DNA from 4 places in the Lysinibacillus sp. RS11 genome. Region 4 is predicted to be linked to each of the others. Evidence: riboswitches for the same ligand, from Rfam matches in the RefSeq annotation. Region 4 holds a riboswitch; each other region holds the start of a gene.
What was found. A riboswitch is a leader RNA that binds a small molecule or an ion and turns the genes downstream of it on or off. The one in region 4 is predicted to bind cobalamin.
Positions count from the first base shown of each region.

Region 1 (3,215 bases), 170 kb from region 4:
CGTCTTATATCCACCCATATCACGAAAATTATGAACAGCCTCAAACGGAATAATCTTCATATCAAACTGTTTCATTTACTGCACCTCCCTCTATTAATAAACATTCTTATTTATATTCTATAAAACAATTCGCTATAATACCAATTTTCACACTAGGAAATGTCACCAGCTAGTCTCAAGCCGAGTGATGTATGGTTCTATTCGAGCACTTCTTCATCGAAGCGAAACACCTGTACAATGATCATTAGATTCGACCAACATCAAAAAAAGCTGCCCTGGATAAAGGACAGCTCTAAAATACTTTTCAATATAGATTATTTAAATAACTCAGGATATGCTGCTTTTGCTACTAGCTCAACAGCTTCACCAATACGTGGACCTGGACGGTTCGAAATATCAGTATCTATATAATAAACCGCTTTGTTTTGAATGGCTGTGATTGAATTCCATCCATCACGTGCAAGAATTTCTCCCACTGAGTTTTCTACATAGCTTACTGTTGTTAAAATGACTTCTGGATTTTTCGCAATGACATCTTCCTCAGATACCTTTGCCCAGCTTTGAACGTCAGCAAATACATTTTTCACATTAGCAGCATTTAAAATCTCTTGTTGGAATGTATCAGAACCAGCTGTATAGATGTCTGGCTTTGGACTAATTTCTAAGTAAATATTTTTTGGTTCTTTTACATCTTTGACTTTTGCCTGGACTTCCGCAATTTTAGCTTTAATATCTTCGTTTAACTTTTCGCCTTTATCTTCAATCCCCATAACAGATGCAATTTGTTGGATATCCCCGTAAACATCATCAAATGAAGCAGCTGATTTGATAGCAAAAACTTTAATTCCTGCATCTTCAAGAGTTTTTAGAGCATTTAAGTTTTCATCATCACCACCAGTTGTATAGGCAATAACAACATCTGGCTTTAACGCTAAAATACGCTCACTATTGAAAGTTGCAGCAGTAGAGACGCGCTCAATTTTTTGCGCTTCTTCTGGATACGTATCATACTCTGTTGCACCGACGATTTTATCACCAACACCTAGGGCAAACAAAATTTCTGTATTACTTGGTTGTAATGAAACAATAGTTTTAGGTACTGCATCAAACGCTACTTCTACACCACGATCATCCGTAACTTTATAGCTTGTGCTCTCAGTTTGTTGCTCGTCCTTAGAAAAAGTGTCTTTGTTAGCATCCTCTTTTGTGCCGCAGCCTACTAATACGAGTGCTAACATTAATACAGAAAGCCATTGTAGATTAAACAATTTCTTCATTTCATTGATTCTCCTTTTTCTTTTTCATTGGGTATGACTTACTAATAAACGGTATTTCAGCAATACCAGCGCGCTGATTCATATAGACAGCCATAACAAAAAATACATTGGCTAGTAATCCTATATAATCAAACAGAATAGCTGGTACTTCCCGTTCCTCAGAAACTTTGTGTAAAATACGGTATGATTTTTTCGACTCACTACGACATACATGTAATGCAGCAGCAGCCTCTGTTCCTTGTGGTAATACAAAATTCTGAATCTCATCTTTCACATGACTAACATAAAAATCATAACGATCACTAAGCCACGCTAAGTCATCTTCAGTTACTGCTAATTTCCCTCGGACGGAGCCATTAACATGGTAAGCCATTGGCAAAATAGCTAATAAATCATCTGCCACTACCCTTACTGTCTCTTTATTTACTGCTACTAAAGCGACACCCATATGTGTTGTAAGACTATCTGTTCGAATTTCAAAATCTACTGTTGATGCCTTTTCACGCATAAATGGATAACAAGAATAACGTGCATCTTTTTTCAACTCTAGTCCCCGCTTTCCTTCGTGAAAAATTCTTACTAATAGTGAGTATACATAAAAAAACGTCGCCCCTACTCCTAAGGGACGACGAAAATAGCATAAATAGTGTCGCATAGACACGACAAAGCCTATGTATTTGCCGCATATCCTCCTAGCTTCCGAAGAGCATCTATACGTTCAAATAAAGGTCGGTCTCCTGGCTTGTACATCCAATCATGTTATGAGTCATAAAAACCTGCCCATCCGATATTTCGACAAAGGTATATCTTTATGATTCCTGTACTTACAGTTGCGGAAACAGCTTCGGTCTTTCACCGAATTCCCAATTATGCTTGTTAACACCTTTATTTTGCAAAAATAATTCACTTGTAAAGCAGTTTAACACATATTGATAGGAAAAAATAGCTTTGAAATGAACGGAAAACAAATGAATACGAACAACAGTAAGCCTATTTCTACATAGCTATACAAAATCATTCTCTAATCTAAATTCAAGACATTTGAAGTATGCCCCTTCAACTTGACTGCACATTCTGTGGTGAAACGCTCTCTGCAAACGTATCCTCCCTCCACAATATGTACTTTCATCAGCATACTTCTTTAATCAAGAACAGATCCAAGTATTGATTCAAAGTTTTATAAAATTTTTTCAATAGCTTGCTCAACATCAAGCTGTGAATCTGTCGGTTCAAAGCGGGCAACTGTTTTACCATTTGTATCTATTAAAAATTTTGTAAAGTTCCAGCGAATATTACGACCGTCTAAAAAACTAGGTGCAATTTGGATAATTGCTTCTGCTAACATTTTTTCCTGCATACTTGCCTTGCCAAATTCACGATAGTCTATCTCGTGCTTTAAATAATTGAATAATGGATGTGTCGCATCTCCGTTTACCTGCACGAGTTCAAAAATCGGGAATGTTACCCCATAGTTGATTTTGCATAGGTGTGTAGTTTGTTCGCCATCTTCAGGATTTTGGTTATCAAATTGATCACAAGGAAAACCTAAAACGACAAAATTATCCTTCCCATATTTATCATACATTTTTTGCAAGTCTTCAAATTGATATGTAAAACGGCACTTGTTTGCTGTATTAACAATTAACAGCGTTTTTCCTCGATAAGTTTCCATTGATAGTATCTCACCGTTTGGCTTCTTAACTAAATAATTATAAATACTCATTGTTTAACTCCCTTTTTCCCTAAATTGTCAGGAATGTTGATTAACAATATTAATTGATTAGAATATGTAATTTTCTGCCACAATCAGTTAAACATGGTTCATCATGTTCATCACCAAAAGTTGCGAATGACATTTGTTTAGACGTATGTCATTTAATCTTCATTCAGTACAGACGAAATCAACCCTATGTTATGCCGATGGACCTTAAAAATAGG
Region 1 covers NZ_CP168124.1:4,496,628-4,499,842, forward strand. Annotated here, with positions in the region: gene AB9L17_RS23160 (tyrosine-protein phosphatase) at 1-75, opposite strand, end outside; gene AB9L17_RS23165 (ABC transporter substrate-binding protein) at 315-1,277, opposite strand; gene AB9L17_RS23170 (hypothetical protein) at 1,279-1,821, opposite strand; cobalamin riboswitch at 1,988-2,179, opposite strand; gene AB9L17_RS23175 (glutathione peroxidase) at 2,455-3,000, opposite strand.
Region 1: it holds a riboswitch for cobalamin, as region 4 does, so the genes downstream of both, AB9L17_RS23170 (hypothetical protein) here and AB9L17_RS22320 (FecCD family ABC transporter permease) in region 4, are expected to answer to the same signal.

Region 2 (3,215 bases), 1.8 Mb from region 4:
TATTTGCTCTTTCTTTTTTCTTGTTCTTATTTTTTAGTGAGTTCATGATGAGGCTAAAATTTTATTGTATGGATTATCCTTTTTTTGCTCACGAATCTTTAGGTTATAACTGGCAAAGTTTAAACTAGTATATCTAATGCCTACGTCCATGATGCTTCATTATTATCTCTTACACCTAATGATCCTTATATCGATAGACCACTCGCCCATATCCCATTTAAACCAACTTCCTCTACAACTTTTGCGGAAAGACCGTTATAGGTATCCATTAAAAATTTAAGTGTGTCTGAATATATTTTTTCATTAAAAAATTTTGTTGTTTTTCCGTATATTAGAAACTAATGTTTTGAAATCAAAAAATGGTGTATTGAGAACAATCATAATACTACTTTTCTAGTGTAGTAAATTTAATTATGGGACTCAAAATGAAAAATATGAGATATCGCGTTACCAAGTCTCACCCACCTATGCAAGATAAATCTATTTACATAGAATACAGTAACCTCCATAAGTGGAGAGGACTACACTATCAATACAAAAGAAATGAAAATATCTAACTAAATGAGGTGAGTTTATTGAAAAACGGACTTGGAAAATGGGAACAATGCTTACTTTTAAAACAAAATCCTTTAACAACTAACTGCATGCCAGAATCAATACTTTACAGTCTAGAAAACCTAATCTATTTATTAAATAAGTATGAGTATATTTATGTGAAACATAATAGCGCTGGACAAGGAAGAGCAATTTATAAAGTCTACAAAAGAAAAGATGGACACTATTGTTTTAACGGATTTACCATGCAAGGTGAGGAAATAAGTAAATGTGTAGCAGCAATTGAGGATTTCCACCAAGTTCTACATCCATATGAGAAACAAGGTAGATTAAGCGGAATTTATATTATACAAGAGGGGGTCAAAAGTCTAACCCCTGATGGGAATTCAATATCTATTCGTGTTCATGTTCAAAATCTAAAGGGAAAATGGGTAATTGGTGGGATTTACGGAAGAGTGGCAACTGAGGATCATGGGATTGTCAATTCAAATCGAGGTTCTAAAGCAATATCGATTGAGGAATTATTATCAGGTTATTTGATGATGGATAATACAAAGAAAGATCAAACAATAGATTCTCTAAAAGAGGATTCAATTTTAGTAGCTGAAGTAATAGCATCCCACTTTCCTTGTAGAGAATATGGCATTGATTTTGGAATAAATCTAGAAGGAAAACCTATATTATTCGAAGTAAATACAACGCCAAGCATACGTAGTTTTGCCAAAGTTGATAGGGCGATCTGGAAGAATATTGTTGAGATTAGGAAAATGCAAAATGAAGGCTAAGTTTGAAATGTAGTTATTTTTCATGTTAGTCATCAGCATATTTTTATTCAATAGACATACATCAAAAAATTACTTTCCCTACTATATTTATAGGAAATAAGTTTTAATTGAATCCGTTACTTGTGAACGATTAGGAATTTACCTAGGAAAAATAGATTGTGGTTGAGTAGGCGCGTTATGAATCAATTTTCTATTGGAGAGAAGATTCAGCATGGGCTCAAATTGCCAGCCCTCAGGAACCTAAATTCGCGTACGTTAGATTTATTTGGTTATTCGAAGTGTTAAAAGACTCTTTTACTGGAATTCACTATTTTGGAACGAATGCCAGCAAAGGAATCCCTGGAACAATTTTTCATTTAATTAAATATATTGACACAAAAAACACTTTATCGTAAATTTAAAATAATTGCATAAAAGCATTAGGTGCCCATTGCGGGAGAATAGGGAATAAAGTGAAAAGCTTTAGCGGTCCCACCACTGTAAAAGAGAGTTTCATGGAGAATGCCACTAGCATAGTCTGGGAAGGTTCTATGAAATGTTGAAATTGAGCCAGGAGACCTGCCTAACTGCTGCGTATTATATAGACGATGGAAAAGTCTGTAGTTTATTTGTTATGAAATAAACTACAGGCTTTTTATTTTTTTCTCTAAATCATATCTTCGAGTAATGAGGCAAAAAAGAAAGGGGAAATTTTCATGCAATTATTACAACAGACGATTCAAAACATTCACAGTACTGACCACAAAATGATGGAGCAGGCAAGAGAACGCATAGATGCACTATGCAAGCCTCCTGGAAGTTTGGGAAGACTAGAAACCCTTGCTGTGCAACTATCTGGGATTACAAGAGAACTATTTCCTGCGATTGATAATAAAGCGATTATTGTGTGTGCCGCAGATCATGGTGTTTGTGATGAAGGGGTGACATCTAATCCACAAAATGTGACGGTCTTTCAAACATTAAATTTTCCTAGAGGTGGAACTGGTGTCTGTGCTATCGCAAGAATCACAGATGCTAAAATTGTCACAGTAGACGTTGGCGTAAAAGAAGATATTCCGCATGATGCTGGTGTTATCCTAAAAAAAATTAAATATGGAACGGACAATATGGCAAAAGGTCCTGCCATGTCAAGGGAAGAAGCCATTCAATCTATTGAAGTAGGAATTGAAGTAGCTACCGAAGAAATAGCAAAAGGGGCGAATGTACTCGGGACAGGTGAAATGGGGATTGGAAATACAACACCGAGTGCTGCAATATTATCGGTTCTTCGTGCATGTCATCCGATTGAAGTGACAGGGGTCGGTGCAGGTGTTGGGCCAGGTGGAATCGACCATAAAATAGAAGTTATTCATAATGCTATTACATTAAACAAACCAAATCGTGATGATGCTATTGACATTCTTGCAAAAGTTGGTGGTTTAGAAATAGGTGCTATGGCTGGAGTTGTACTCGCTGCAGCTGCAAATCGCAAGCCTGTTGTGATTGATGGCTTCATTTCTACTATTGCTGCACTTATTGCATACGAACTCGAACCAAAAGTAAAAGACTATATCATTCCTTCTCATGCTTCCGAAGAACCAGGTGCTAAAATTGCTGCTGAAATGCTCGGAGTTGAACCGATGTTGCAGATGAATATGCGATTGGGCGAAGGCTCTGGTGCAGCTTTAGCGTTTCCTATTTTGGACGCAGCATGTTCCATGATGAAAAACATGACAACATTAGAGGAAGCTATTCTGCTGTTAGAAAAGTAATTAAATATTATGAGATTCTAAAAACAAGTTCTTATGAAAGTAGTTACTCAGCAAGCAAAAAGTTTACTTAGGGTAACATACTATTTCTATTAGGATATATTGTTTCTAGGCGCTGCTACACATA
Region 2 covers NZ_CP168124.1:1,287,448-1,290,662, forward strand. Annotated here, with positions in the region: gene AB9L17_RS06250 (YheC/YheD family protein) at 576-1,340, shown strand; cobalamin riboswitch at 1,745-1,920, shown strand; gene cobT (nicotinate-nucleotide--dimethylbenzimidazole phosphoribosyltransferase) at 2,036-3,091, shown strand.
Region 2: it holds a riboswitch for cobalamin, as region 4 does, so the genes downstream of both, cobT (nicotinate-nucleotide--dimethylbenzimidazole phosphoribosyltransferase) here and AB9L17_RS22320 (FecCD family ABC transporter permease) in region 4, are expected to answer to the same signal.

Region 3 (3,215 bases), 1.4 Mb from region 4:
GGTCACTTAAACTAATCGTACAGGCGTCATGCATAATCGGAGCACCTAGTAAACTTGCACATGAATTGATAGCAGAAATACCAGGAACAATCTCTACCTCAACACCAGTTGCTTCCGTCCAGCCTAGTTCAATTAAAACTTCATATACTAAGCCTGCCATGCCATAAACGCCAGCATCACCGCTCGATATAACCGATACGATACTTCCTGCCTCTGCTTGGCGTACTGCTTCTTGTGCACGTGAAACTTCTTCTGTCATACCAGTACTAACAATTGACTTTGCACTAACTAAATCCTGAATAAGCTCAACATATGTTTTGTAGCCTATGATCATATCACTTTGTTGAAGTGCCTCAACAGCACGAGTCGTAATATGTTTAAAATCCCCAGGTCCAAAACCAACTACGAAAATCTTTCCTTTTTGCGCCATTTTGTTACCCCTCTTTCACCTTTTCAATGCCTTTAATGGCTGTTGTTTGTGCTGTACGCTGTAACGAACCTTCACGCAGTGTAAAGACATGCTCATTTTGTAATACTTCATGATTTAAATCTTGTACGAGTGCCCGCGCATGCTCTGTAGTCGGCACACGGTACCAATTCCCCTGAGGATAAGCGATAACAACACATGCATCCTTACATCTACCATTACAGCGTGTCCTAGTCGTATGTATGTCCTGATCAAGCGCTTGCATTTGTATTTCATCACGGATTGCCTGTGTAATTTCCTCTGCATCTTTTTTCATACAGCTACTGCCATTGCAAATAAAAAGATGCGTTTTCATCCCCTCTAAATTCCAAGTTGTCATTGTTGTTCTCCCCTCATTTGCTTTTAGGAAAAAGAAAAAACCTTTACTCTAGACGAAGAATAAAGGTTTTGTAGAAGCCAAATTAAAACGAATATATACAGGTACTCGCTCTCGCTTCAACTTCTCCCTCCGAAAAGTTTGCATGCATTTATCACAATAAGCAGGTTTCCTGACTTAAGCTTCCTTTTACTTTCGCGCCTTCCTAAGTTTTCACTAGTGGCATTTGCGATTTCATCAGCTATTACAGTAGCGGGGGCTGTATCGGATTTTCACCGATTTCCCTATTATCTCGAAAATATTCAAGCACTTATTGATGTTTTATATGAAATTGTATCTTTTATGTAATAGAAAACTGTCTCTATCATATCTTAATTTTTAAAAATTTCAATATTTCTTTCTCAAATTGTGACATTTTTATTAAAAATTCAGAGAAAACGCGAAATTTCTATCTGTATTTATCTGAATTTTCGACATTGACCTTTAATTCTAAAATTTTTATAAAAAGTATGGCATATATGTGGAAATTCATGTTACACTTTGTCGTGAAATCTCACAACTTCATACTTTTTCGGTGCGAAGTGTATACCATTTCGCTTAAAAGGGAAGCCGGTTCAAGTCCGGCGCGGTCCCGCCACTGTACTAGGGAGTTTTATAGATCATGTCACTGTCCAAAGGATGGGAAGGCCTATAAAACGTTGAACTAAAGCCAGGAGACCTGCCGAAAAATATGTGATCGTTTCAACCTACGAGGATAGGTGTGCGGCTTAGCAGATTAAAATTTTATTTGCCTCTTTTAGCTATGCACTTTTCCAAAGTCGGAGAAGTGCTTTTTATTTTCATTCAGAAGAGACCCCATCTTATGGTGGTAGATGTTTACAGATATAACCAAAACACCTCCTGAATGGAAATAAAGCCTCCGGACGCAATTACGCCAAGGCGAAATTGATTTCGTTCGCACGCTACATTCGAAAAATATAATGTTAGGAGGAGAGATTTTGAAATTCTCACATTGGAAGCTTAGTTATTTCTTGTTGGCATTTTTACTTGTGCCAAATCGTGCATTTGCTATGCATATCATGGAGGGCTTTTTGCCGATTGAATGGGCGATTTTTTGGTGGGTCTTATCGATTCCATTTATTATTTTAGGATTACGCTCTATTCGTAAAACCATTGATGAAAATCCTGAAACAAAAATGATACTAGGTTTATCCGGTGCCTTCGCCTTTGTATTATCAGCCTTAAAAATCCCTTCTGTAACGGGGAGCTGCTCGCATCCGACAGGAGTTGGACTTGGGACTGTTCTTTTTGGGCCACTAGCCATGAGTGTGATTGGGACAATCGTTTTATTATTCCAATCTTTACTTTTAGCACATGGCGGGCTTACAACATTAGGGGCAAATACATTTTCTATGGCAATTGTTGGTCCTATTATTGCTTACTCTGTATTTAAAGGCGCACAAAAAATGGGGCTATCATTTTCAGTAGCTGTCTTTTTAGCAGCAATGCTTGGTGACTTAGGTACATATGTTGTTACATCTGTACAATTAGCTCTTGCCTTCCCTTCTGAAGTAGGAGGATTTATGGCATCATTCACAAAATTTGCTGGTATTTTTGCATTAACACAAATTCCGCTCGCGGTTAGTGAAGGAATTTTAACAGTGATTGTTATGAATTTCTTGAAAAAATATAATGTGAGCGAACTAAAAGCATTACGTGTTTTCTCAGCTAAGGAGGCACACTAAAATGAAAAAAAATTTACTGCTCTTGGCAATTGTTGTGTTTCTAGCTATCATTCCTCTATTTATCCAAAAGGGTGCAGAATTTGAGGGTGCTGATGGCCAAGCGGAAGCAGCAATTGGTGAAATTAACGCTGACTACGAACCATGGTTTGAAAGCATTTGGGAGCCACCAAGTGGTGAAATTGAAAGCTTATTATTCGCTCTACAAGCTGCTATCGGCGCTGGATTTATCGGCTATTTCATCGGCTTTATGCGCGGCAAACATAAAGAAGGTTAAACGATATGTTACTCATTGATAAGTATGCTTATTTGAATAAGCTAGCGTCTGTTCATCCGCTAGAAAAAATGACGTTATCCTTAGGACTACTATTATTGTCGCTTATCATGAGAGATGAACGAATTTCACTCATTACATTTATTGTAATGAGTGCTTTTACCATTTTAAGCGCAAAAATCCCAGTTAAATATTATGCAAAACTTCTATTACTACCGGGATTTTTTTTACTTTCTAGTTTAGTATCCATATTAATTTCTATAGCCCCATCAACAAGCACGCTTCCTACCCATATTTGGTCATTTTCTATTAATGGTTGGACAATTTTTGTAGGGCGCGCGAGTATAGAAACAGCCCAGCAGCTTTTTTTCATCGTCCTTGGTAGCATTAGCTGTT
Region 3 covers NZ_CP168124.1:2,896,875-2,900,089, forward strand. Annotated here, with positions in the region: gene cobJ (precorrin-3B C(17)-methyltransferase) at 1-430, opposite strand, end outside; gene AB9L17_RS14900 ((2Fe-2S) ferredoxin domain-containing protein) at 435-806, opposite strand; cobalamin riboswitch at 949-1,132, opposite strand; cobalamin riboswitch at 1,358-1,543, shown strand; gene AB9L17_RS14905 (energy-coupling factor ABC transporter permease) at 1,802-2,548, shown strand; gene AB9L17_RS14910 (energy-coupling factor ABC transporter substrate-binding protein) at 2,550-2,822, shown strand; gene cbiQ (cobalt ECF transporter T component CbiQ) at 2,828-3,215, shown strand, end outside.
Region 3: it holds a riboswitch for cobalamin, as region 4 does, so the genes downstream of both, AB9L17_RS14905 (energy-coupling factor ABC transporter permease) here and AB9L17_RS22320 (FecCD family ABC transporter permease) in region 4, are expected to answer to the same signal.

Region 4 (3,215 bases):
CGTTAAATAAGGCTTCCCTGTAAGTGGATGTGTTTGAATATCAGCGTAAACACCAAAAACATCTTGTAATAATGCTGGTGTAAGTACTTCTTCTGGTGTTCCAAAATTGACAATTCGCCCTTGCTGTAAAACATAAATTTGATCACAATACATAGCTGCAATGTTTAAATCATGTATTGCCGCAACAACTGTTAAATGTAGGGTTTGAATTAGATCCATTAGCTGCAATTGATGCTGAATATCTAGATGATTTGTTGGCTCATCTAAAATAAGCATCTGTGCTTGCTGAGCGAGGGCACGGGCAACCATCACACGCTTTTTTTCTCCGCCTGAAAGAGAACTAAAGCTACGTTTCTCTAAATGAGCAATTCCTGTTTGATCTAGTGCATTTTTTACAATTTGAAAATCTCGTTCCTGATCAAGCTCAAATAGTTTTTTATGTGGTGTTCTTCCCATACTGACTAAATCATGTACGGTAAAATCGAATACGACCGGCGTTTCTTGACTCACTACTGCTAAATTTTTCGCAATACTTTTACTCGATTGCTTTAAAATATCCTGTTCATTTAATAAAACTGTTCCACTTTCTGGTTTTAATAAACGATACATATTCTTTAATAGCGTTGACTTCCCACTACCATTTGGACCGATTAACCCAACAAATTGTTTTTCCTTTATTTGTACACTTACTTCATGTAATATGCGCTCATCAGAAATGGAGAAAGATACTTGTTTCGTCTCTAATGTCATATGCTTTAATCCCCTTCACCGAAAGAATAATTGTTACGACGTAGTAGCCAAATGAAAAACGGCCCTCCACAAAAAGCTGTGATAATTCCAATTGGCATTTCTTCAGGGGCAATTATAATCCGAGCAAGTGCATCTGCCCACACTAAGAAAATCGCCCCAAACAAAGCACTAATCGGTATGACATATTTATGGTTTGAACCTACGATCAGCCGTACAATATGCGGAATGATTAAGCCAACAAATCCGATTGAACCACTTACTGCGACAAGCACACCCGTTAATAACGATACTAATAAGATAAGCTGTATTCGAAATTGTTGTAAGTTAACCCCTAATGTAACCGCTGCTTCTTCCCCAAGAAGTAATAAATTTAAGCTTCGATAATGGAGCCATAACAAGGCAAATACCACGATAAAAATAACTGTAGGAATTAAAAGATTACTCCACTTCGCACCCGCTAAGCTTCCTAGCATCCAAAACATAACTGCCTTCATTCCGCCCTCTTGCTTCGACGTCATTAATATAAAATTTGAAATAGCAGATAAAATAAACGACACCGCCATCCCTGAAAGTAAAAGTCGAAAGACAGAAACTCTACCGCCAACACATGCTAAGAAGAAAACTAACGCCATTGCTGTCAGAGAACCTATAAATGCAGATACGGAAAGAGCATAAACGCCAAGAAATGAAAAAGCACCTAAAATGATGACAGCTGTGGCCCCAACCGTTGCACCAGAAGATATCCCTAAAATATATGGTTCGGCAATTGAATTACGGACAAGAGCCTGAATAGCTGCTCCTGCAATTGCCAACCCTGCTCCAACAATAGCAGCGAGCAATACACGCGGAACTCGTATTTGCCAAATAATAATTTCCTGTGAACGACTCCAATCTTGCTCGATTGAGTTTTGTACAATTGGTATTTTGGAAAGGATAACCTTCCATACGTGAATTGGCGTCACAGAAACCGATCCAACCATTATGGCAATTGTCATTGAAATGATTAGTACTAAAAGAAGAGTCATTGATAGTAGCATAATTTTTTTATTCATCTGTTTATTAACTCCTAATCATTAATAATAGACTTAATGAAGATAAAAAAAGGGTATTCCATGCAAAATACGCATAGAAATACCCTAGATTAAACAAAGTCAGAAAGATTCCCTTCTACTATTGTCCGTAATCGCTTTCATCCTCGTGGGCATTACAGATATTCGCTAATTGGCAGGTCTCCTGGCTTCGAATCAATGTCCCTATGATTGCCTTCCCATTCTAGAACAGTGGCCTAAATGCGTCGGATTTGCACCGACTTCCCTTTTAAGTGACACTTTTACAAGATGTCACACCATTTGCATCTGATATTTTAAAATTATGACGATTCTATCATATATTTTAATAGTTAGTCTATTACTAGTAATTATTTATCAAATTATGAAGGATAAACATTTTGTGTTAACCTATATAAAATATTAGGTTGACACAAAATGTTTATTTTTTTACACTATTATTATCAATATTACTTATTAGGGGTGAAATAATGACAACAGTAGCGGAACACTCGCATCACAAATTAAGAACAGTAGATATTGCTTATATTGGACTATTTTCAACATTGATGATGATTGGCGCTAATATTACTTCCTTTGTACCTTTTATGGTTGTTGGTGGCGTACCCATCACGCTACAAACATTTTTTGCTATATTAGCAGGACTTATTCTTGGCAGTAGAAAAGGTGCACTCGCTTGTACTGTTTATATGTGCATAGGTTTAGCAGGCGCCCCTGTATTTGCACGTTTCAGTGGGGGCTTTGGACAAATTTTAAGTCCTACATTCGGTTTTATTGTTACTTTTATATTAGCTGCATATGTTGCAGGGCTTATTGTAGAGCGCAGTGGAACGAAAAAAAGCTATGTAATTGCTGCTTTAATTGCAACAGCCATTAATTATTTACTTGGGACAAATTGGATGTACTTCGCCTACAAGTTATGGGCTAGTGCTCCAGAAGCTTTTTCTTATAAGATGGCATGGCTTTGGATGATGCCTCCATTACCAAAGGATATTATTTTAGCGATATTTGCCGGTATTTTTGCATACCGTCTACAAAAAATAGTAAAAATAATTCCTGTTAAATAACGTAAGCCCTTCTTTAGTTTAATGCTAAAGAGGGCTTTTTGTTTTAGGAATCCTATATGAATGCTGTCCACAATTTCTGCACATTTATTTGCTACATTAAGAGCAAATAGTGAGGAGGAATATAATATGTTATTCAAAAGAAAGTGGTCAATTGGCTTAATAGCAGCAGTAGCTTTACTAACATTATCGGCTTGCTCTGCCGATACAACTAAGTCAGAAGCCGATTCAAAAAATAACATCGAAACTGAACATAGCACAGAGATGGATCATTCCACGATGAACCATTCAAGCTCTGGCGCAGTACCAACAACTTTGAAAAATGCTGAAAATC
Region 4 covers NZ_CP168124.1:4,325,236-4,328,450, forward strand. Annotated here, with positions in the region: gene AB9L17_RS22315 (ABC transporter ATP-binding protein) at 1-750, opposite strand, end outside; gene AB9L17_RS22320 (FecCD family ABC transporter permease) at 756-1,802, opposite strand; cobalamin riboswitch at 1,957-2,115, opposite strand; gene AB9L17_RS22325 (biotin transporter BioY) at 2,288-2,884, shown strand; gene AB9L17_RS22330 (YdhK family protein) at 3,011-3,215, shown strand, end outside.